Regions from separate parts of the Micromonospora soli genome, predicted to be linked through region 3. Evidence: riboswitches for the same ligand, from Rfam matches in the RefSeq annotation. Region 3 holds a riboswitch; each other region holds the start of a gene.
What was found. Region 3 has a riboswitch for cyclic di-AMP ahead of Q2K19_RS18775 (coiled-coil domain-containing protein). Riboswitches for the same ligand answer to the same signal wherever they lie in the genome.
Positions count from the first base shown of each region.

Region 1: another riboswitch for cyclic di-AMP. It lies ahead of Q2K19_RS28675 (LysM peptidoglycan-binding domain-containing protein); the one in region 3 lies ahead of Q2K19_RS18775 (coiled-coil domain-containing protein).
Region 2: another riboswitch for cyclic di-AMP. It lies ahead of Q2K19_RS10785 (C40 family peptidase); the one in region 3 lies ahead of Q2K19_RS18775 (coiled-coil domain-containing protein).

Region 1 covers NZ_CP130427.1:6,061,963-6,069,201, forward strand. The annotation lists gene Q2K19_RS28655 (M4 family metallopeptidase) at 495-2,528, shown strand; gene Q2K19_RS28660 (YbaB/EbfC family nucleoid-associated protein) at 2,625-3,086, opposite strand; gene Q2K19_RS28665 (MmyB family transcriptional regulator) at 3,262-3,561, opposite strand; gene Q2K19_RS28670 (hypothetical protein) at 3,542-3,886, shown strand; gene Q2K19_RS28675 (LysM peptidoglycan-binding domain-containing protein) at 3,992-4,648, opposite strand; cyclic di-AMP (ydaO/yuaA leader) riboswitch at 4,653-4,820, opposite strand; gene Q2K19_RS28680 (glycoside hydrolase family 3 protein) at 5,007-6,830, opposite strand; gene Q2K19_RS28685 (LLM class flavin-dependent oxidoreductase) at 7,022-7,239, shown strand, end outside.
Region 2 covers NZ_CP130427.1:2,251,504-2,258,742, reverse strand. The annotation lists gene Q2K19_RS10795 (C40 family peptidase) at 1-610, shown strand, start outside; gene Q2K19_RS10790 (N-acetylmuramoyl-L-alanine amidase) at 677-2,704, opposite strand; cyclic di-AMP (ydaO/yuaA leader) riboswitch at 2,941-3,076, shown strand; gene Q2K19_RS10785 (C40 family peptidase) at 3,089-4,123, shown strand; gene dcd (dCTP deaminase) at 4,194-4,772, opposite strand; gene Q2K19_RS10775 (pyridoxamine 5'-phosphate oxidase family protein) at 4,851-5,390, shown strand; gene Q2K19_RS10770 (zinc metalloprotease) at 5,466-6,452, opposite strand; tRNA gene Q2K19_RS10765 (tRNA-Gly) at 6,699-6,772, shown strand.
Region 3 covers NZ_CP130427.1:3,906,868-3,914,106, forward strand. The annotation lists gene Q2K19_RS18760 (STAS domain-containing protein) at 336-695, shown strand; gene Q2K19_RS18765 (SRPBCC family protein) at 809-1,261, shown strand; gene Q2K19_RS18770 (hypothetical protein) at 1,263-1,775, opposite strand; gene Q2K19_RS18775 (coiled-coil domain-containing protein) at 1,886-2,950, opposite strand; cyclic di-AMP (ydaO/yuaA leader) riboswitch at 2,956-3,087, opposite strand; gene Q2K19_RS18780 (cation diffusion facilitator family transporter) at 3,231-4,145, opposite strand; gene Q2K19_RS18785 (HelD family protein) at 4,247-6,364, opposite strand; gene Q2K19_RS18790 (alpha/beta fold hydrolase) at 6,485-7,239, opposite strand, start outside.

The DNA.
Region 1 (7,239 bases), 2.2 Mb from region 3:
ATTGGCAGGAGAGCGGGCGGCTTGTTACGACATCCACCGAACGGCGGCTCGGCCGCCCGGTACGGGTGATCATCACGGTCCGTTCGGCACCGGCTCGCGGCCCGGAAGGGGTATGCCGACCCGGATCTTCGACCGAGGGCGAAGACACGCCATTTGCACGGAGCGGCAAGAGCCGCAAATCAACCAGACGACCGTCCAATGAGAATCGCGTTAGCCCTGATCAGGGGCTATAGAAGATCATGGCTTCCTAGATCCGCGCGGTCGGCGCGATGACCGGGAGGTGTCGGTTGCCCGGGTCACCCATTGATCCCGGCCGAAGGCCGTGTGATTGTGCAGCAACGAGTCGCCGACCCCCGGCGACCCGGACGGTCGATCTGTCGAACCGGGGCCACGCCGGCAGTCCCCGGAGACCGACCGCCTCCCGCCTCGCTACACCGCGCCGCACGCCCCCACCGGGCTCCGTGCTGCGCGCCTAGGAACAGGAGCACACCCCCTTGAAGCTCTCACCCCGCCTCGCCGCGCTCTCCGGCGCGGCCGCGGCCGGCCTGATCGCCGCCGGCACCGCCGCGGCCGTGCAGGCCGCGCCGCCCAGTCCCGGTCCCGACGCCGCCCAGGCCCGCGCCAACGCCGCCAGGTCGGCCAGCGCCCTGGTCGCCACCCGCCCCGCCTACCTGCACACCAGCGCCGACGAGGCGTTCGTGCAGAAGCAGGTCATCTCGTCCGAGGGCACCCAGTACGTCGCCTACGACCGCACCTACAGGGGGCTGCCGGTCACCGGCGGCGACTTCGTGCTGGCCACCGACGGGGCCGGCAACCTGAAGTACGCCTCCGTCGCGCAGCAGCAGGCCATCGGCAACCTCGCCACCACGCCGACGCTGACCTCCGCCGCCGCCGAACAGACCGCCCGCGCCCAGCTCAAGACCGTCAGCACCGTCGAGGGCACCAACCTGGTGGTCTACACCCTCGGCGCCAAGCCGGCGCTGGCCTGGGAGACCACCGTCCGCGGCACCGCCGCCGACGGCCCGAGCCGGCTCACCGTCGACGTGGACGCCGTCAGCGGCAAGGTCCTGCGGACGCAGGAACACGTCATGCGCGGCAGCGGCACCGGTGCCTGGAACGGTCCGGTCACCCTGACCACCACGCTGTCGGGCAGCACGTACTCCATGAAGGACCCGAGCCACACCACCCTGGTCTGCCAGGACGCGGCCACCAACACCACGTTCAGCGGCTCGGACGACGTCTGGGGCAACGGCACCGCCACCAACAAGGAGACCGGCTGCGTCGACGCGTTCTTCGGCGCGCAGACCGAGGGCAAGATGCTCTCGGCCTGGCTCGGCCGCAACGGCGCCGACGGCAACGGCGGCTACTGGCCGATCCGGGTCGGTCTGAACGACCAGAACGCCTACTACGACGGCACCCAGGTCCAGATCGGCAAGAACACCGCCGGCGGCTGGATCGGCTCGATGGACGTGGTCGCGCACGAGATCGGCCACGGCATCGACGACCACACCCCGGGCGGCATCTCCGGCAGCGGCACCCAGGAATTCGTCGCCGACACCTTCGGCGCGGCCACCGAGTGGTACGCCAACGAGCCGTCCACCTACGACGCCCCCGACTTCCTGGTCGGCGAGAAGGTCAACCTGGTGGGCAGCGGCCCGATCCGCAACATGTACAACCCGTCGGCGCTGGGCGACCCGAACTGCTACTCCAGCAGCATCCCGAGCACCGAGGTGCACGCCGCGGCCGGCCCCGGCAACCACTGGTTCTACCTGCTGGCCATGGGCAGCAACCCGACCAACGGCCAGCCGACCAGCCCGACCTGCAACGGCAGCACCGTGACCGGCCTCGGCATCCAGAAGGCCATCAAGATCATGTACAACGCGATGCTGCTGAAGACGACCTCGTCGTCGTACCTGAAGTACCGCACCTGGACGCTGCAGGCCGCGAAGAACCTCTACGGCAGCACCGGCTGCACCGAGTTCAACACCGTCAAGGCCGCCTGGGACGCGGTCAGCGTGCCGGCCCAGTCCGGTGACCCGACCTGCTCCGGCAGCACCACCCCGCCGCCGACCGGTTCCTGCTCCGGCCAGAAGCTGGCCAACCCGGGCTTCGAGTCGGGCAACGTGAGCTGGAGCGCCACCTCCGGCGTCATCACCACCGACAGCGGCCAGGCCGCGCACGGCGGCTCGTGGAAGGCGTGGCTGGACGGCTACGGCACCACCCACACCGACACCCTGTCCCAGTCGGTGGCGATCCCGTCCGGCTGCCGGGCGACGTTGACGTTCTGGCTCCACATCGACACCGCGGAGTCGACCACCACCACCGCCTACGACAAGCTGACCGTCAAGGCGGGCAGCACCACCCTGGCCACCTACTCCAACCTCAACCGGAACACCGGCTACGTGCAGAAGTCCTTCGACATCTCGTCGCTGGCCGGCACCACCGTGAGCATCTCGTTCAGCGGCGTGGAGGACAGCTCCCTGCAGACCTCCTTCGTCGTCGACGACACGGCGGTCACCCTGTCCTGAGCAACACCGGAGCGGCCGGTCGTCGTCCTCCCGACGACCGGCCGCTCCGTCGTGTCAGGCCCCGCGCGTGTCAGGCCCCGCGCGAGGGCACCGCGGTCACGCCGGGCGATCCGCCCGAGCGGCCGGCTCCCCGTTCCGGTTGAGCCGGGCGACCACGCTCTCCATCGCTCGGCCGAACGTCTCCTTCTGCCGCACCGACTGCTCCGGCAGGCCGCCGAGCCGCGCGGCGAGCGCATCGACGTCGGCCCGCGCCGAGGCGGTGACCCGCGCGTCGAGTTCGGCGAGCGCGACATTGGCTGCCGCCACCACGTGCTCGCAGACGGTCTCCCAGCCGGCCCCGGCCAACGCCGGGTCGACGCTGACGGACTCGAGCCGGCCACCCTGGACGGCCACCACCCGGACCAGGCCGTCGGCCGCGGCGCCCTCGGCGCGGAGCAGCTCGCCCGGGTCGCCGTCGGCGTGCCCACCGTCCCGCGAGCGCATGAAGGACAGGGCCTGCTCGGTCTGGGTGAGCAGCTCGTCGAGGCTCGCGGCCGCGGAGAACGGGTCGATGGTCATAGCCGCGCTTTCTTCACGTCTTTCCGGAGCACCGTGACGATAGCAACCGCGCCCGACAGCGACGCGGTCCACACCGCTCAGAACGTCCGCCGGTACAGCGAGCAGCCCTGACACACCTCCGGCGGCGTGTCGGCAGCCAGCCGCCGGCGGAACGCGCGGTTGACCGGCGGTCTGTTCACGCCCGCTGGCGCACGCCGACGGCCTCCGCGCTGAGGTCCGCGTGGAGGAGGCGGAGCGCCGCCTCGGCCGGCGACCCGGCCGCCGCCGGGTAGGTCATCAGTCGGTGGCCGGCCTTCCCGGGCAGGTGCAACATCTCGAAGTCGAGGTCGAACTCCCCCACCACCGGATGCCGGAACCGGTTGGTGCCGGAGACGCAGGTCTGCACCGGATGCCGGGACCAGAGGGCGGCGAAGGCGACCGCGCCGCTGCTCCTGCTCGGCCCGGACCGGGGGTGGATGGTGCTGCTGCTCGTCACCACGTTCGTCGGTGGGGTGGCCAACCTGGTGGTGATCGTCGGCTTCATGGTGACCGCGACGTCCGGCCTGCCCGACGGCGAGCAGGGCCTGGCGACCGGCATAGCCACGCTGAGCCAGCAGGTGGGGATCACCGTCGGCATCCCGGTCATGTCCGCGGTGTTGGCCGCGGTCGTGCACGGCCTGGGCACCGAGGGCGCCGGGGCCGTACTGCGCGGGGTCACCACCGCCGTCGGGGTGAACGCCGCCGTCTGCCTGCTCGGCGCGGGGCTTGCCGCGCTCCTGCTCCCGCCGCCCCAGCCAGGCGGTCGGGCGGCCGTGGGCTGAGCGGCTGCGGCGTGGCGTCACGGGACGAGACGCGCGGAACGCCCGACCGGGAGACCGGTCGGGCGTTCCGCTCGGACCGCCGGGGAGGTCGGGTCCGGTGGTGCCTCAGTGCAGGCGCAGCCGCTGGCCCGGGAAGATCAGACCCGGGTTGCCGCCGACCACGCCCTTGTTGCGCTCGTACAGCGCGTGCCAGCCGCCGGCGACCTGGTGCGCGCCGGCGATCTCGGACAGGGTGTCACCGCGCTTGACCACGTAGCTGCCACCGCCGGTGCTCGGCGCGGTACGCCGCTGCTTGTGGGTGGCGTGGTCGCTGCGCGACGACCGGTCCTTCGTGGCCTTCCTGGTCGACTTCTTCTTCGACCCGCTGTCCGACTTGGCCGAGTAGTGCTTGGTCGAGCCGGCCTTCTTGCCGCAGACCGGCCAGGCGCCGATGCCCTGGCCGTCGAGGACCTTCTCGGCGATGGCGATCTGCTCGCTGCGGCTGGCGAGGTCGGCACGGCTGGCGTACTTCCCACCGCCGTAGCCGTTCCAGGTGCTCCGGGTGAACTGGAGACCGCCGTAGTAGCCGTTGCCGGTGTTGATGTGCCAGTTGCCGCCGGACTCGCACTGGGCGATCGCGTCCCAGTTCACGCTGGACGCGCTGGCCGGGGCGGTCGGACCGAGGAGGGCGGCGGCGCCGGTGGCCGCGCCGGCGACGAGCGCGCCGACGGCGACGCGACGCCGGGTGGTCCGCTGGGGACGGGCGATATGTGCACTTGCCATGTGGGATTCCTCCACGCCGACGAGGTGAGCTGTCGGGTTCGGGCCGAGGAGCCCGGCCGCCGGCCGGCGGCTTCACCCCGAGGTGTCGAGCACCGAGGAACGTGTGGGTCCCCCGCTTCCGCCTGAGGTCCAGGTCCCGCCGGCCGGTGGCGGAATTAGGCGTTACCGGCCTGCGGTGTCCGCGATCGCGAACGGAGACGACGTTAGGTCCGGTTTGGGACGGTCGCCCACTTCTTGTGAAGTTCTTCACCCGGCCGAGCGACGTCCGCCCACTCCGAGTTGCGGACCGGCCGAACATGCCCTACAAGCACACGCATCACCCACAGTGACCGTCCAAGCCGGTCCCGCAGCCGTCCCTTCAGTACGTCAGGCCGTAGCCCTGCGCGTAGAGCGGGACCTGGCCGTCGCCGGCGTTGATGGGCTGCTGGCTGACCGAGTTCATCCAGGTCATCGGCAGTTTGCCGGTGGGCGCGTACCCGCCGAAGAGGACGTCCGCGACGCCGGCGCCCTCGGTGCCGGGCAGCCACGAGGCGAGCAGCCCGTCCCACTTGGGCAGCTCCGCCGCGATGTCCAGCGGCCGCCCGGAGACCAGCACCACGATCACCGGCACGCCGGCATTACGCAGCGTCGTGATTGTCCGAAGGTCCTCCCGGTCCAGGCTCATGCTGCCGGTGCGGTCGCCCTGGCCCTCGGCGTACGGCGTCTCGCCGACCACCGCGATGGCGGCCCGGTAGCTGCTGTTGATGCCGGTGCCGCGCTGGTTGTAGGTGACCGTCGTGGTCGGACCGACGGCGGCGCGGATGCCCTGGAGGATGGTGGTGCCCGGGGTGATGTTGCCGGAGGAGCCCTGCCAGGAGATGGTCCAACCGCCACTCTGGTTGCCGATGTTGTCGGCGTTCCTGCCGGCCACGAAGATCTTGTTGTTGTCCCGGGCGAGCGGCAGGATGCCGGCGGAGTTCTTCAGCAGCACCTGGGACTCGCGGACGGCCTGCCGGGCCAGCGCCCGGTGGGTGGCGCTGCCGACCGTCGAGGTCCAACTCCGGTCGGTGTACGGCCGCTCGAAGAGGCCCAGCTCGAACTTCTTGGTGAGGATGCGCCGGTTGGCGTCGTCGATCCGGCTCATCGGCACGTGCCCGTTCTGCACCTCGGCCCGGAGCGTGCTGATGAAGGTCTTCCAGGCGGTGGGCACCATGACCATGTCGATGCCGGCGTTGATCGCCGTGCTCACCTCGGCGGCGGTGAAGCCCGCGGCGCCGTCGATCTGGTCGATGCCGTTCCAGTCCGAGACCACGAAGCCGGAGAAGCCCAGTTCTCCCTTGAGGACGGTGGTGATCAGGTACTGGTGGCCGTGCAGCTTCACGCCGTTCCAGCTGCTGTAGGAGATCATCACCGCGCCGACGCCACGCTGGACGGCCGCCTGGAACGGGGGCAGGTGGATGGCCCGTAGGTCGGCCTCGCTCAGCTGGGTGTTCCCCTGGTCCACCCCGCCGGTGGTGCCGCCGTCGCCGAGGTAGTGCTTGGCGGTGGCGAGCACCGAGGTGGGACCGCCGAGGGTGGCGCCCTGCAGGCCGGTGACCAGGGTGGACATGCTCGACGGCAGGTCCGGGGTCTCGCCGAACGACTCGTAGGTGCGGCCCCAGCGGTCGTTGCGGGCGACGCAGAGGCAGGGCGCGAAGTCCCAGTCCACCCCGGTGCCGGTGATCTCCTCGGCGACGGCCTGGCCGATCTGCTGCACCAGGGCGGGGTCGCGGGTGGCGCCGAGCCCGATGTTGTGCGGGAAGATCGTCGCACCGACGACGTTGTTGTGGCCGTGCACGGCGTCCACGCCGTAGATCATCGGAATGCCGAGCGGAGTGGCGAGGGCGCCCCGCTGGAAGCCGTCGTACATGTCGGCCCAGGCGGTGGCGGTGTTCGGCGAGGGCGCGGAGCCGCCACCGGAGAGGACCGAGCCGAGCCGGTAGGTGGTCAGGTCGGTGGCGGTGACCGAGCCGCGCTCGGCCTGGGTCATCTGGCCGATCTTCTCGTCCAGGCTCATCCGGGCGAGCAGGTCGGCCACGCGGGTCGCGACGGGCAGCGTCGGGTCCTGGTACGGCAGGCCGGCGGCGGCGGCCGGCGGCGGTGCGGCCACGGCGGTGACCGCGACGAGGAGGAGGGATAGGCCGAGGGGGCGGTGACGGGTCACGGGTCGCTCCTTCCGGAGGAACGTGCGGCCGATCACCAGCAGCCTATGCGGTTCTCACATTCACCGACACCACTGCAATCCCCACATTGTGAACAGTCCTTGCGGTCGGGGAGCGGGGGCGCGCCGGCCCGGCGCGGACTACGGTGGCGAGGTCCGGCGCGGTCGCCGGGCCGGTGCGCAGGCGGAGGACCATGACTGACTACGGACACGACCTGACCTTCGGCGGGTTCATCACGCCCGTCGCCGGCCAGGTCGAGCAGGTGGTGGCGCTGGCGAAGCGCTGCGAGCAGGCCAACCTGGACCTGCTCACCTTCCAGGACCACCCGTACCAGCCGGGCTTCCTGGACACCTGGACGCTGATGTCGTACCTGGCCGCGGCGACCAGCCGCATCCGGCTGGCCGGCAACGT
Region 2 (7,239 bases), 1.7 Mb from region 3:
CACCCTCGGCGAGCAGCTCGTCATCCTCGACCGGCTGGCCGAGGAGCAGCACAAGCAGATCGCCGGCGTGCTCGCCGTCCGCGACAAGTACAACCGGCAGAAGCAGAAGCTGGACGCGCTGATCGCCACCCAGATCAAGCAGCGGGACGAGCTGGCGGCGAAGAAGAAGCAGATCGACTCCGAGATCAAGCGGCTGACCAAGATGCTGCCGGTGACCTCGATCCGCCCGGAGGGCTGCCCGGCCATCGACGGCGTGGTGAGCAGCGCCGCCCGGATCGCGATCAAGACCGCCTGCGCGCAGGTCGGCGACCCGTACGTCTGGGGCGCCACCGGGCCGAACTCCTTCGACTGCTCCGGTCTCACCCAGTACGCCTACAAGGCGGCGGGCATCTACCTCACCCACTTCACGGGCGCGCAGTGGAACGAGGGCCGGGCGGTCTCCCGCGCCGACGCCCGACCAGGTGATCTGGTCTTCTTCTACAGCGACCTGCACCATGTCGGGCTCTACCTCGGCAACGGGCTGATGGTGCACGCGCCCCGGACCGGCAAACCGGTCCAGGTCGCGAAGGTGGCCTACATGCCGGTCGCCGGCTACCGCCGGGTCACCTGACCCGCCCAGAGCAGCACGAAGGCCCCCGGTCCGCGCGGACCGGGGGCCTTCGTCGTCCCGACGGGACTACTCCGGAGAGCCGACCGACGCCGGCTGGATCTGCACGTCGTCCAGATTCACGAACATCACGCGGTGGCCGAACTGGATCTGCACGTACCGGTTCTCGCCCCGGATCACGGTCCAGTCACCCGGCGAGGAGCCGTCGAAGGTGACGGCGCGGTAGTACTCGCCCGGCAGGACCCCGCCGACCGCGTACCGCTGGCCCGCGGCGAAGGTGTACTGGAGCGGGGAGATGGTCTGGTACGGCACCCCGGCCGGGTAGGCCGCCCGCTCGGGGTAGGCCCGCCCGTACACCGGGATGGTGGTCTTCCCGGGCTTGGGCGTCACCACAGAGCCCTGCGCCCACTTCGCGGTGGGCGCGGCGGCCGGGTTGTAGAACCAGGCCTTCTGGCCGAGGTACCAGATCGCCGTCCAGTCGCCCTGCACGTCCGCCAGGGCGTACGTCTGACCGGCCGAGGCGCGGGCGCCGTGGTCGGAGATGTACATGGTGTCCGGCGTGCCGTTCGGGCGCAGGCCGCGGTCGTTGACCAGCGGCGCGAGCTCGCTCGGCGCGGTGTGCAGGATGACCGAGGAAGAGCCGCGGAGCGGGCACGGCGCGGCCGGCGGCGTCGGCTTCGGCACGCCCGGCGGCTGCTGGTTGCAGCCGATGAAGGCGGGCTGGTTGGTGGCGTAGTCCGGGTCGATGGTGACCAGGCCGCTGTGCGGCGTGCCGGTGCCCTGGAACGGCGCCTTCATCAGGTCGAAGTAGTGCGACCAGTCCCAGTAGGGGCCCGGGTCCCAGTGCATGCCGGCCACGGTGCCCGCGGTGGTGCCGGGCACGTTGTCGTGGCCGAGGATGTGCTGCCGGTCCAGCGGGACCTGGAACCGCAGCGCCAGGTGGCGGACCAGCTTGGCCGAGGTGCGGTACATCGCCTCGGTGTACCAGGTGCCGTGGCCGGCGAAGCCCTCGTGCTCGATGCCGATGGACTTGGCGTTGACGTACCAGTTGCCGGCGTGCCAGCCCACGTCCTTGGCCTTGATGTGCTGGGCGATGTAGCCGTCCGCCGAGCGCAGCGTGTAGTGCCAGCCCAGGTAGGTCTTGTCCTTGACCAGGTTCACGCTGGGACCGAAGTAGCCCTCGGTGTCGTGGATGACGATGTACTCGATCTTCTGCTGGGCGGGCCGGGCGCCCAGGTCGTGGTTGCCGTAGTCGCCGGCGCCCGGGCCGTACTTCTCGTACGGCGCGGGGATCCACTCGCAGGCGACGCGGACCGGGCACTCCAGCCCGTCCGGCCGCTCGGCGCGGCGCAGCCCCAGCTTGTGCAGCCCGGACTCGTCCGGCGTCACCGCCGCGGCGGCGAGGGTCACCCGCTGCCCGTCGTCGGTGGTCCGGCTGGCGCCCTGGCCGATCTGGTCGTACACCTCGTCGGCGAAGGCCGCCGCGGCGTCCTCGGTGTCCGCGCCGGAGTAGCGGGCCACCGCGCCGTACCAGGCCGCCGGGTCGCTGCCGGCACCGACCGGCCCGCCCAGTGCCTTCTGGTACGACGCGAGCAGCGCCGCCCCGCCGCGGATGTTGGCGGTGGCGTCGCTGCGCAGCGTCTCCACCGACAGGCCGGTGAGCGCGGCGGCGGCGTCGACGGTCTGCAGGGACGCCTGGGGCAGCACGTCCCCGGACGGCGCGGCGGCGATGGCCGGGTCGACGGTGAGCGGTCGTGCGTCGTCGCCCCGCGGGTCCTCGTTCTCGTCCACGTGCGCGCTGGACGGGGTCGAGGCCACCTGCTCGGCGTCGGTCAGGTGCATCGGGCCGTAGCCGCCGCTGGTGCTGGGCTGGCCCGCGTGGGTGTCCCAGCGGGACTCCAGGTAGGAGACGCCGAGCAGGACGTTCTGCGGCACGCCGTACTCGCCGGCCGCCGCGGCGTACTGCTGCTGGCGGTCGACGGTGGGGGCGGTGATGGGTTCGGCGGCCACCGGGCCGGTGGCCGCGAGGGCAGCGGTCGCCGCGACGGCGGCGGCCAGCAGTATCCGTCTGCCCGACGGCGGGGGTGAGAGGTGCATCAAACCTCCAGACAGGGATGGGGGTCACTGCGACCCTCACCCTCACTCCGCACCCGCCCTGTGGTCAATAGCTTTCCGGATAGTGATGTGGGTTGAAAAAAATCTTCGACCGGGCTGGAGTGGCCGCGAATTCCCGTACGGAGTGTCACGGCGTCTCGGGTTGCTAATTGATAACGGCCATCTCTACTCTGGTCAATCGTCGACCGGCAGCTTCACGACCCAGCCCGGGTGGTGACGGTCCGACACCGCCGAGTCGCCTCCGGGCGAGCCGGGGACCCAGGTATCTGGGGTGAATCCGCAGCCACTGCGGTAGGGCGGCTCCCTTCCCGCCCGAACCCGTCAGCTAACCCGGTAGGCGGTCGGGAAGAAGGAGTACGGAGCCCGGTGGCACACCATGCCCCGCGGCCACCGTCGATCCGGTCGGTCGACCGGGTGACGGCTGCGCCGCGTTCACGCTGGTCCCGCTGCACCACCGCCCTCGCCGCCCTGGTCGGCACCGCCGTCATCCTGACCGGCGGCGCCACGGCGGCCCACGCCGAACCGTCGGTCGCCGAGATCGAAGCCCAGATCGACCGGGACTGGAACAAGCTCGAACCGATCATCGAGCAGGTCAACGCCACCCGCGGGGACCTCGCCGTCAAGCGCAAGCAGGCCGCGGCGCTGGCCAAGCAGATCGCCCCGCTGCAGGCCCAGGTGGACGCCGCGCTCGGCCGGGTCGGCGGGCTCGCCGCCGACGCCTACAAGGGGGACAACCTCTCCACCGTCAACGCGCTGCTGGGCAGCCGGTCGCCGGGCGAGGTGGTCGACAGCCTGGAACTGCTCGACCGCTTCGCCCACCGCCAGCAGCAGCAGGTGCAGGCCGTCGCCGACCTGCGCGACCAGCTGGCCGCGAAGAAGAAGCCGCTGGACCTGATGATCGCCAAGCTGGCCCGCACCGAGGCCCAGCTCGCGGCGCAGAAGAAGCAGATCGACGCCGAGATCGCCCGGCTCCAGAAGCTGCGGCTCAAGGTCTACGGCAACGGCGGCGGCGGCCCGCTGCGTCCCGCCCCCTGCCCCGCCGGCTACCCGGGCGGCCCCGCCGGGGTCGCGGTCAAGTTCGCCTGCGCCCAGATCGGCAAGATCTACGTCTGGGGTGCCGCCGGCCCGGACCACTACGACTGCTCCGGCCTCACCATGGCGGCCTGGGCCAAGGCCGGGGTCTCCCTGCCGCACAACGCCGCCCAGCAGCACGACGTCACCCGGCGGGTGAGCCGCAGCGAGCTGCGCGCCGGTGACCTGGTCTTCTACTACAGCGACCTGCACCACGTGGCGATGTACGTCGGTGGCGGCTGGGTGGTGCACGCCTCCCAGTCCGGCAAACCGATCACGATGAAACGCGTCGACGACGGCCAGATCAACAGCTACGGCCGCCCGGGCTGAGCGGCAAGCAGGGGCCCCTTCTTAACGCGTGAGGTAGAGGAAGGGGCCCCGCTTAACGCGCTGGCGCTGCTCAGCGGGTGGGCCAGACCCGCCAGTTCTGCCAGGAGCGGCTCGGGGTGGGGCCGCGCTGGCCCTGGTAGCGCGAGCCGTAGATCTCGGAGCCGTACGGGTGTTCGGCCGGCGAGGAGAGCCGGAAGATGCAGAGCTGCCCGATCTTCATGCCCGGCCAGAGGGTGATCGGCAGGTTCGCCACGTTGGAGAGCTCCAGCGTGACGTGTCCGGAGAAGCCGGGGTCGATGAAGCCCGCCGTCGAGTGGGTGAGCAGCCCGAGCCGGCCCAGGCTGGACTTGCCCTCCAGCCGGCCGGCGAGCTGGTCGCCGAGCGAGATCACCTCAAGCGTCGAAGCGAGCACGAACTCGCCCGGGTGCAGGACGAACGGCTCGCCCTCCGGCACCTCCACCATCGAGGTCAGGTCGTCCTGCTGGACCGCCGGGTCGATGTGCGTGTAGAGGTGGTTGTTGAAGACCCGGAAGAGCCGGTCCAGGCGTACGTCGATGCTGGACGGTTGCACCAGCGTGGGCTCGAAGGGCTCCAGAGCGAGCGTGCCTGCCTTGATCTCGGTGACCAGGTCCCGGTCGGAGAGCAGCATCGGAACACCATAGCGACCAGAACGGGTGACCTGCGTGTCGGACTACATCTTCGTACACCTGTTCGATAGAATGTCCACATGGCTTCCTGGTCCGAATTCGCCGCCGACGAGCCCCGACTCGCCGACGAGATCCGCCTTCTCCTGCAGCAGTACGGGCCGGGCTTCGGCTACCTCGCCACAGTCCGCGCCGACGGAGGTCCCCGGGTCCACCCGGTCTCTCCGGTGATCACCGACGACGGGCTCTACTGCTTCGTCATCGACTCGCCCAAGCGCCGCGACCTCGAACGCGACGGCCGCTACGCCCTGCACTCGTTCCCGCCCGAGGAGAGCGACGACGAGGCGTACGTCGCCGGTCGGGCCCGCCCGGTGAGCGACCCGGCGACCGTGGCCCGGCTGGCCGAGCTGGGCCGCGCCGCGCCGCAGGTCGACTGGCGGCTGTTCGAGTTCACCGTCGACGTGGCGATGCTCACCCGGCGTGACCAGACGACCCGGCCCGGCGCCGGCCGGCCGCAGGTAAGGGTCTGGCTCGACCCGCGGGCGACCGGCCCGACCCGCCGTACCGCCGCCGAGGTCCGGCGCGGCCGGCACGGCTTCGATACCCGCCGCCCGGCCGCCTGAGCCCACCAAAGCGCCGGTGCCGGCCCCGTCCGAGGACGGGACCGGCACCGGCGTTCCGCGTTCAGCGCGGGATGGTCATGCCGCGCGGTAGGCGTTCCACGCGGTCAGCATCCGGCTCGCCTGACCAGCGGTGAACTGGTACATGCACGAGTCGTAGGTGTAGTCCATGAAGTTGGTGATCGGGTCCAGGCCGGCCGCAGCGCAGGTGTCCCGCCCGGTGGGGCACTGGAACGCCGGCGAGCTCTCGGCGGGGGTGTCGTCGACGCTGTCGCCCGAGCCGGAGCAGCCACCCTGGAAGGTGTGGTAGAGGTTCAGCCAGTGGCCGATCTCGTGGGTGCCGGTGTCGCCCTGGTTGTAGTTGGTCGCGGTGCCACCCGGCAGCGACTCGCTCAGCGCAACCACGCCGTCCATGCTGTCGAGCTTGCGCTTCGGGAAGGTGGCCCAGCCGAGCAGGTCGTCGCTCAGCTCGCCCAGGTAGATGTTGAGGGTGCTCTTGCCGCCCTCACGCAGCGAGGACTTCATCTGCCGCTCCGCCGAGGAGCCCTGGACGATCGGGTACCACGCCGCGTTGGTGACGTGGTGCACCTTCTGGAGCTGGAAGCTGAAGGCGGTCGGGGCGCCGCCGGTGGCGCCGCTGTAGGCCTTGTTCAGCACGTCGATCTGCTGGGTGACCATCGAGTCCGGGATGTTGCCGCCGGCGCGGGTGGTGTCCCGCTGGATGACGTGCACGACGACCTGGATGGTGACGGTGGCCAGCGGAGCGGCGGCCTGGGCGCCACCCCGGAAGGCGGCCCGCTCACGCAGGGCGGCGGCGAGGTCGGCCTCGCGGTCGCGGACCTGCTGGGCGGTCAGCTCGTTTGGGTCGAGCTTGCTGCTGCCACCCTTCGCGACCCGGGCGTTCGAGTGCGCGTCGGCCGGCTCGGCGCAGGAGCCGCCCGGGGCGGCGGAGAAGGCCGACGCAGCGGGGACGACGCCAACGGCGCCGGTGCTCAGCAGCAGCGCGAGGGTCGTCGACGCGACGCCGGCGGCCCGCCGGGTCAGCAGGTTGGGACGGAGTCCCATGGGCCCACCTCTTTCTGCCGGCGCGACAGGGGGGTATGTCACGCCGAGTCGGAGAACGTTGGGGAGACGTTACAACCGATCGAAGGATTTGAAAACGACCATATGTTGCCGTGGGGAAACTTTCTGCTGCTCGGTGGGCCCGGGCCGTTGCGAGATCGTTTCGGGGCGGTTGCGGGGCGGCCGGAAGCCGCCGCAGGGGTACCTGCGTGCACGGAGGTGGTGACCTCAGGTACAGTGGTGCCGCCTGCGGGTGTAGTTCAATGGCAGAACATCAGCTTCCCAAGCTGACAGTGCGGGTTCGATTCCCGTCACCCGCTCCACACGAAAGGCCCTGATCAGGACGTCAGTCCCGGTCAGGGCCTTCGATGTTCCACGGGCCGCCAGCGCCCGATGGGCCATCCACGGGCCACTAGCCACGCTTCTCACCGGCCTTCTACTTCATCGCGGAGCACGGCCTGCGCTACCGCAAGTGGCCCGGGCGGATCACCGGTCAGGACACCACACGGACGCACGCCAGCGCGCCGAGCGGGAGAGGATCATTCAGGCCCGCGTCGAAGCGCTGCTAACGATGTTTCCCACCAGGTCGACCCACGCTCTCGAATAGCGGGGCCCACGTGAAGCGCCCGCCGCCGGTAATCTGCCTGATGAGCTGGCTGTCCGAAAAAGACGGCTTCACATAATGTGATCAATCATGGACACCGCGTCCATGTCGGTAGATCGAACACCGCATGCAGGGCACGCAATCACGCTTGCCCTGGCGAGGCCGGGGGACGAGAACGACGTCATG
Region 3 (7,239 bases):
ACCGGGCGCAAACCACCCCGGTGGGCCGCCCGCCCACCGCTCGGCGTACGGGGGGAGGAACCACCCGAACGCGCCGGGGTCGCCCGGCTCCGGGCCGAACAGGCGCTCGCCCGCTACCCTGGGTCGGCGGATCGGCCGGCACCCGTCGGTCGTTGCAGGTGTAGAGAGTTGTCCCGGGGAAGCAGGAATCAAAGGATCCGGATGGGGATGCCCAGGTGTGCCCAGTCCGCGAATTGCTCATCCCGAGGGGTGGCGACCGAGGGTGTCGGAGGAATACTCTCGGTCGCGGCCCGCGTACTGATGAGGCGCCCGTACGGGCGAGTGGAGGTGCTCGCGTGAGCCTGTCGATCGTGAAGTCGGTTCTGCCGGGTGGTGTCATCCAGATCGCTCCGCGGGGCGAGATCGACGTCGACACCGCGTACGAGGTGCGGGAAGCGATCGCCGAGGTGCTCGCCAAGGGCCGCCCGTCGCGGATCGAGCTGAACATGCGGCTGGTCACCTTCATCGACTCCGTCGGCATCAGCGCGATGGTGGCCGGGTTCCAGACCGCCGAGGTCAGCGGCGTCAAGCTGGTGGTCACCGAGCCGAGCCGCTTCGTCCACCGGCAGCTCTGGGTGACCGGTCTGCTCGGCCTCTTCGGCGGGCCCGATCCCTACTTCGCCGACAGCGGCTCCGAGCTGCTGCCCGGCGCCTGACCGCCTCCCTCACCCCCTTCTGCGACCCCACCCGGCCGGGGACCTTCGACCGTTGCCAGCCAGGCCCGGGTACGGGACGATCGTCCGGACCGTCGACGGCGAGGGGGTACGGCTTGCTCAGCAGCGACAGCTTCAGCTACACGGTGCAGGCCCGCTGCACCCGGGCGGAGGCGCTCGCCCTGCTCGGTGACCTGAACCGGCAGGGCGAACTGCATCCGCTGATCGTCCGCGTCCGCGAGCTGCCGCCCCGCCCCGGCGCGCTGGCCAGCTACGCGATCACCGACCGGCTGGAGCTCGGCCCGCTGCACTTCCCGGTGACCTACCAGGCGGACGTGCTGGTCGCCACCGAGGACGAGGTGGTGACCGTGGCCCGGCAGCAGCCGGCCACCACCGTGCGCAACCACACCCGGCTGCGGGAGGAGGCGGACGGCGTGGTGCGGATCGACGTCGAGATCACCCTCTCCGCCCCGGCACCGCTGTTCGGCTACGCCTTCCGGCAGGCCCGGGCGGCGCACCTCGGGCTGGCCAGCCGGCTCGGCGCGACCCTGGAGGGGCGCCCGGCCTGAGTCAGGCCCGCCGGCCGGCCGGCACCGCCGGCCGGCCCGCCGGGGCGGCCGGGCGCCGCAGCCGCCCCCACGGCTTGTAGGTGGAGAGCACGGTGGCGACGATCAGCAGGGTGCTGGAGACCGCCGGCGGGATGACCAGGTCCAGCCGGTCCCGGGCGGTGAGGTCCGGCGCCAGGTCGCCGAGCCGGCGCACGGTCGGGGTGAGCAGCAGCAGGACCAGCCCGAGCATCACGGTGGTGAGCGCGAACTTCACCAGCACCCAGCGCCAGCGCAGCAGGCCCCACGGGGTGAGCAGCGCGCTGGCCAGCCCGACCAGCCAGACCGCCAGGCTCAGCGGGGCGAAGAGCCAGGTCACCAGCAGCCCGGCGGCCGGGTAGACCAGCTCGGGGTCGGCGCCGCGCAGCCCGGCGACGCCCAGGGTGAGCAGCACCAGGTCCGCGCCGAGCCAGCCGAGCGAGGTGATCAGGTGCAGGGTCAGCAGGGCCTTGCGTCCGGTGGGCGAGAGTCGGGTCATGCCACCGATGCTGGTCCGCCGCCGGCCCGGCGTCGTGGGGCGCGCGACGACATCCGGCGTACGTCGTGGGGCGTAGGGTGGCCCGCCGCGCGGGGCGGGCCACCCCCGCCTCAGTAGACCGACAGGTGCACGTGGTTGGTGTGGTCGCTGGACGGGTCGCCGTTGCCGCCGCTGTACGCCTTCCACCCGCTGCTCGGCAGCCAGATCTGCTTGTACCAGATCACGTAGAGCACGGCGAGGGCGTCGGCGTTGCGGATGAAGTACGCCGCCAGGTTGTTGCCGTACGTCTTGTCGCCGCCGGTGGCCACGCCGCCGAAGCCGTCCTTCTGCGCCGCGAAGTCGCAGGCCCGGCCCTTCGGGTGCTCGCCCGAGCCGCTGGGCCGGTAACAGGAGACGTACCGGGTGAACCCGGCCGCCTTGGCCTGTTGCAGGGCGTGCAGGGTGCGCGGGGTGATGCAGCCGTCGGCCGGCGTCGGGTCGTTCACGCTGCACGACTCCGGCGGCCAGGAGCCGTCGGCGTTGCGCGGGGCCGGTTCGGCGTTCGCCCGGGAGGTGCCCTGCACGCTGCCGCCGGCGCTGGCCGCCTTGTTGTTCGCCACTTCCAGGGCGTGCTCCGCCTGCTGCTTGCGCTTGGCCATCACCGCGACCTGCTTGCGCTGCTCCTGGATCTCGCCGGTCAGCGCGGCCCGGGTGCGGGTGGCCCGGTCCCGGGTGTCGATGAGGTCGCGCAGCGCCCGGTCCTCGTGCGCGGCGACCTGCTGGAGCGCGGCGGCGCGGTCCATGAAGCCCTCGGGGCTGCTGCTGCCGAGCAGCGCCGCGGCGGTGCCGAGCCGTCCGGTCCGGTACGCCACACCGGCGATCTCGCCGACCTTGGCGTCGCGCGTGCCCAGCTCGGAGTTGATGGTGGCGAGCTCGGCGGTGAGCTGCTTCTGCCGGCTCACCGAGCGGTTCAGCGCGGTCCGCGCCTCCAGCCAGCCCTTGCTGGCCGCGTCGAGCTGGGCGCGCAGGGCCGGGCTGCCGCCCTCGTCGTCGCCGGGGGCGGCGGCGAGCAGGCCGGTCGGGGTGGCCGCCGAGGCGGGGGAGACCGGCGCGGTCGCGACGCCGAGGGCGAGCGTCGCGACGAGCAGGGCCGCCAACCGGGCGGCCGTCCGTCGTACAGGTGCCACTGATGGCATTCAGGTGTCCTTCCGTCAACCGCCGACCGGGTTAGCTGACGGGTTCGGGACGGAAGATCCCTACCGCTGGCGCGGATGCACCCCAGGTACGTGGTTCCCCGGCTCGCCGTGCTGCGGCGATTAGGCGACGGCCACCGCAGGCGCCGGAGGGCGCCGCCCGGCGGAGGCCGCGATCGAGCCTACCGGCGGTGCCCCGACGCGGCCCGGGTGGCGGGGACGGACAGTCGGGCCAAAACCGGCATAGGACCACAATAGTCACTCGAATTTAAGATTGTCCTAATTACCACTCGACTGACCCGCACGCCCCCGGGGACGCTCCGGGTTCGATCTGCAACGTGGCGTGGTCGATCCGGAAGTCGTCGTGCAGGGCGGCCCGGGCGGCGGCCAGCACCTCGCCGACCTCCGCGCCGGGGCGCATGGTCAGGTGGGCCGAGGCCACCTCCATCCCGGAGGTGAGCGTCCAGACGTGCAGGTCGTGCACCTCGGCCACGCCGGGCACCGCGGCCAGCCGGTCGTGCACCGCGGTCACCTGGAGGTGCTCGGGGGCGGCCTGCACCAGGATCCGCACGGCGGCCCGGCCGAGCCGCCAGGTGCGCGGCAGGATGAACAACCCGATGGCGACCGCGACCAGCGGGTCCGCCCACCACCAGTCGGTGAGCGCGATGACCAGGGCGGCGCCGATCACGCCGAGCGAGCCCAGCAGGTCGCCGAGCACCTCCAGGTACGCCCCGCGCAGGTTGATGCTCTCCTGCGCCCCGGTGCGCAGCAGCGCGAACGCGGCGAGGTTGGCGAGCAGGCCGAGCACCGCGACGGCGAGCATCGGGCCGGCGAGGACCTCGGGCGGCTCGCCGAACCGGCGTACCGCCTCGACGAGCACGTAGACGGCGACCGCGCCGAGCAGCACCGCGTTGGCGAGCGCGGCCAGCACCTCCAGCCGGTAGAGCCCGAAGGTGCGCTGCGGGTCGGTGTCGGCTCGGCGGGTGGCGGTGATCGCGGCCAGGGCCATCCCGATCCCGAGCACGTCGGTGAACATGTGCCCGGCGTCGGAGAGCAGGGCCAGCGACCCGGTGCCGAACGCGGCCACCGCCTCGACCAGCATCAGGGCGGTGAGCAGCCCGAACGCGCCCCACAGCCGGCCCCGGTGGCGCTGCGCGGCATTGGCCACCGTGCCGCTGTGGTCATGACCTGCGCCCACGCCCACACCCTCTCGTTCCCCGCCCCGGCCGAGCTCAATCTATGCTCACATCGCTATGTATGCAACTAAAACGGCGGGTGCCACCGGGCCGCCGGCAGCCGTCAGGCGACCGGATCCAGCGTGGTCAGGCGCTGGGTGGCCCGGGAGAGCGCCACGTAGAGCGTCCGCACCCCCGAGCCCGGGTCGGCCCGGATCTCGGTCGGGGCCACCAGCACCACGCCGTCGTACTCCATGCCCTTGGCCTGGAGGCTGGTCACCACCTGGAGCCGCGTGCCGCCCAGGCCGCCCAGCCAGCCGGCCACCTCGTCCCGGCGCGGCACCGGCGTGATCACCCCCACCGTGCCCTCGACCTGCGCCAGCAGCGCGCGGGCCGCCGCCTCGGTGGCCGGGGCCAGCTCGGCGGCGGGCACGGTCAGCTCGACCGGATCCACGCCGGTGGAGCGCACCGCGGTGGGCAGCGGCAGGTCCGGGTAGAGCCGGCGGATCTCCGCCGCCGCCACCGCGAAGATCTCCGCCGAGTTCCGGTAGTTGGTGGTCAGCTCGTAGCGGTACCGGCGACGCCGCCCCAACGCCTGGTCCCGGGCCCGGGTCAGCTCCTCCGGGTCGCCCGTCCAGGCGGTCTGCGCGGGGTCTCCCACCACCGTCCAGGAGGCCAGCCGGCCCCGCCGGCCGATCATCCGCCACTGCATCGGCGAGACGTCCTGCGACTCGTCGACCACGACGTGGGCGAACTCGCGGTAGTCCTCCGGCCGTTCCCGGGCGGCGGCCCGAGCCGCCCGCTGCCGGTCGGCGTACGTGCTCAGCTCCCGGACCCCTCCGGCGAGCTGGAACGGGTCGCGCTTCGGCTTCGGCCGCTGGACCGGCTTGCCGAGCAGCGCGTCCAGCTCGTCCAGCAGCGCGACGTCGGCGATCGTCAACCCCTCGGCGTCCAGGCTCCGGTACGCCTCGGTCAACAGCCGGATCTCCACCCCGGAGAGCACCCCGCCGGCGTACCGGCGCAGCCGCTCGGGGCGGGCGAGCCAGCCGAGCACGTGCCGCGGGTGCAGCCGGGGCCACCACGCCTTCAGGAACTCGCGGAACTCCGGCCGGTCGATGATCTCGTCCTCGAACGCGGGCTGCTCCGGCAGCCGGCCGACCCGCAGCGTGCGGGCCTGCGCGTACAGGGCGGCCAGGACGGCGTCGAAGGCGACCCGGCGCACCTCGTTGCGGCGCGCGCCGCGGGACAGCATCCGGTCCCGGATCGCGTCCAGCTCGGCCCGCTCCAGCCGGAGCAGCTCGCCCCGGTAGAGCAGGCGCAGCTCGGTGGGGGAGTCCGGCACCGCGTCCCGCGCCGCGCGCTCCAGCACCCGGCGCATCCGCAGCGAGCCCTTCACCGCCGCCACGGCCGGCGGGTCGGTGCGGCTGGCGGACATCCCGGGGAAGAGCGAGCCGAGCGAGTGCAGGGTGGCCGTCTCCTCGCCGAGCGAGGGCAGCACCGAGGCGATGTACTCGACGAACACCCCGGACGGCCCGACCACCAGGATGCCGCCGCCGGCGTACCGGGCCCGGTCGGAGTAGAGCAGGTACGCCGCCCGGTGCAGGGCCACCGCCGTCTTGCCGGTGCCCGGGCCGCCGGAGACGATCGTGACGCTGTTGCCCGGGGAGCGGATCGCCTCGTCCTGCTCCCGCTGGATGGTGGCGACGATGTCCCGCATGCCCCGGCCGGTGGCCCGGGACAGGGTGGCCAGCAGCGCGCCGTCGCCCACCACGGCGAGGTCCGGCGGCGCCGACTCCGGGTCCAACAGGTCGTCCTCGATCCGGGTGACCCGCTCCGCCGACGACTGGATGGTGCGTCGGCGCACCACGCCCATCGGCTCGGCCGGGGTCGCCTGGTAGAACGCCGCCGCGGCCGGCGCCCGCCAGTCCACCACCAGGGTCTCGGCGTTCTCGCCGCGCACCCCGAGCCGCCCCACGTGGAGCACCTGCCCGGTCCGCAGGTCGAGCCGGCCGAAGACCAGCCCCTCGTGCTCGGCGTCCAGCACGTGCCGGCGCTGGGCCGCGTGGAAGACCATCGCGTCCCGCTCCACCAGCGCGCCGAAGTTGCCCACCCGGGCCAGCCGGTAGCCCTCCCGTTCGGCCTCGGCGGCCGCCCGACGCAGCTCCGCCAGCCGGGCGTACACCCGGTCGAGATGCCGCTGCTCGACGGCGATCTCCCGGTCCAGGGTGGTCTGGTCGCTCAACGCGGGGGCTCCTGCGGGTCAGGTGGCGGGCACGGCGGGCTGAATGAGGGTACGGGCCGCCGTCCCGGCCCGTGTCGGGGCCATGCCGGTGCCCGTGGCCCCGCCGCTGCCGGTTGCCCGTTATCCGGCCGTTCCCACCCGTTGTCCGGGCGTTCCCGCCGCCGACCGGTCGCGTTCCGCCGGGAAGGCGGCCGGGCGGGCCAGGGCCTGGTCGAGCACCGCGGCGAGGGCCGCGTTCACCTCGTCCGGGCGTTCCATCATGAGCATGTGCCCGGCGCCCGGGCAGACGGTCAGCTCGGTGGTGGGCAGCGCCGCGGCGATCGACTCGGCGCAGGGCGGCGGGGTGAGCCGGTCCCGGTCGCCGACGAGCGCGGCGGCCGGCAGGCGGCCGAGCGTGGCCAGCGTGTCCAGCCGGTGCTGCGCGCCGATCGAGGCGCGGAACCCGCCGATCGAACGGAGCGAGGCGTGCGCCACCGCCGAGGTGACCAGCCGGATGTCGGCCGGGTCGCAGCGGTCCCCGAACAGCATCCAGCGGATGCTCGGGCGCAGCGCGCGGAGCAGCGCGCGCGGGGGGCGCCACGAGCCGCACCGGGCGAGCACCCCGGCGCCGGTGGTCTCGGCCAGCCGGATCAGCCGGGCGATCCGGGGCGAGAGCCCGTAGACCGTGTGGGTGTGCCCCTCGGCGGTGGTCGAGACGAAGACCAGCCCGGCGGTCCGGGCGGCGAAGTGTTCCGGGTGGCGCTGGGCGTACTCCATCACGGTCATCCCGCCCATCGAGTGGCCGACCAGCACGATCCGCCCGGCGGGGGCGATCCCGTCCAGCACCGCGGCCAGGTCGTCGCCGAGCTGGGCCAGGGTGGCCGTGCGCAGGGCCA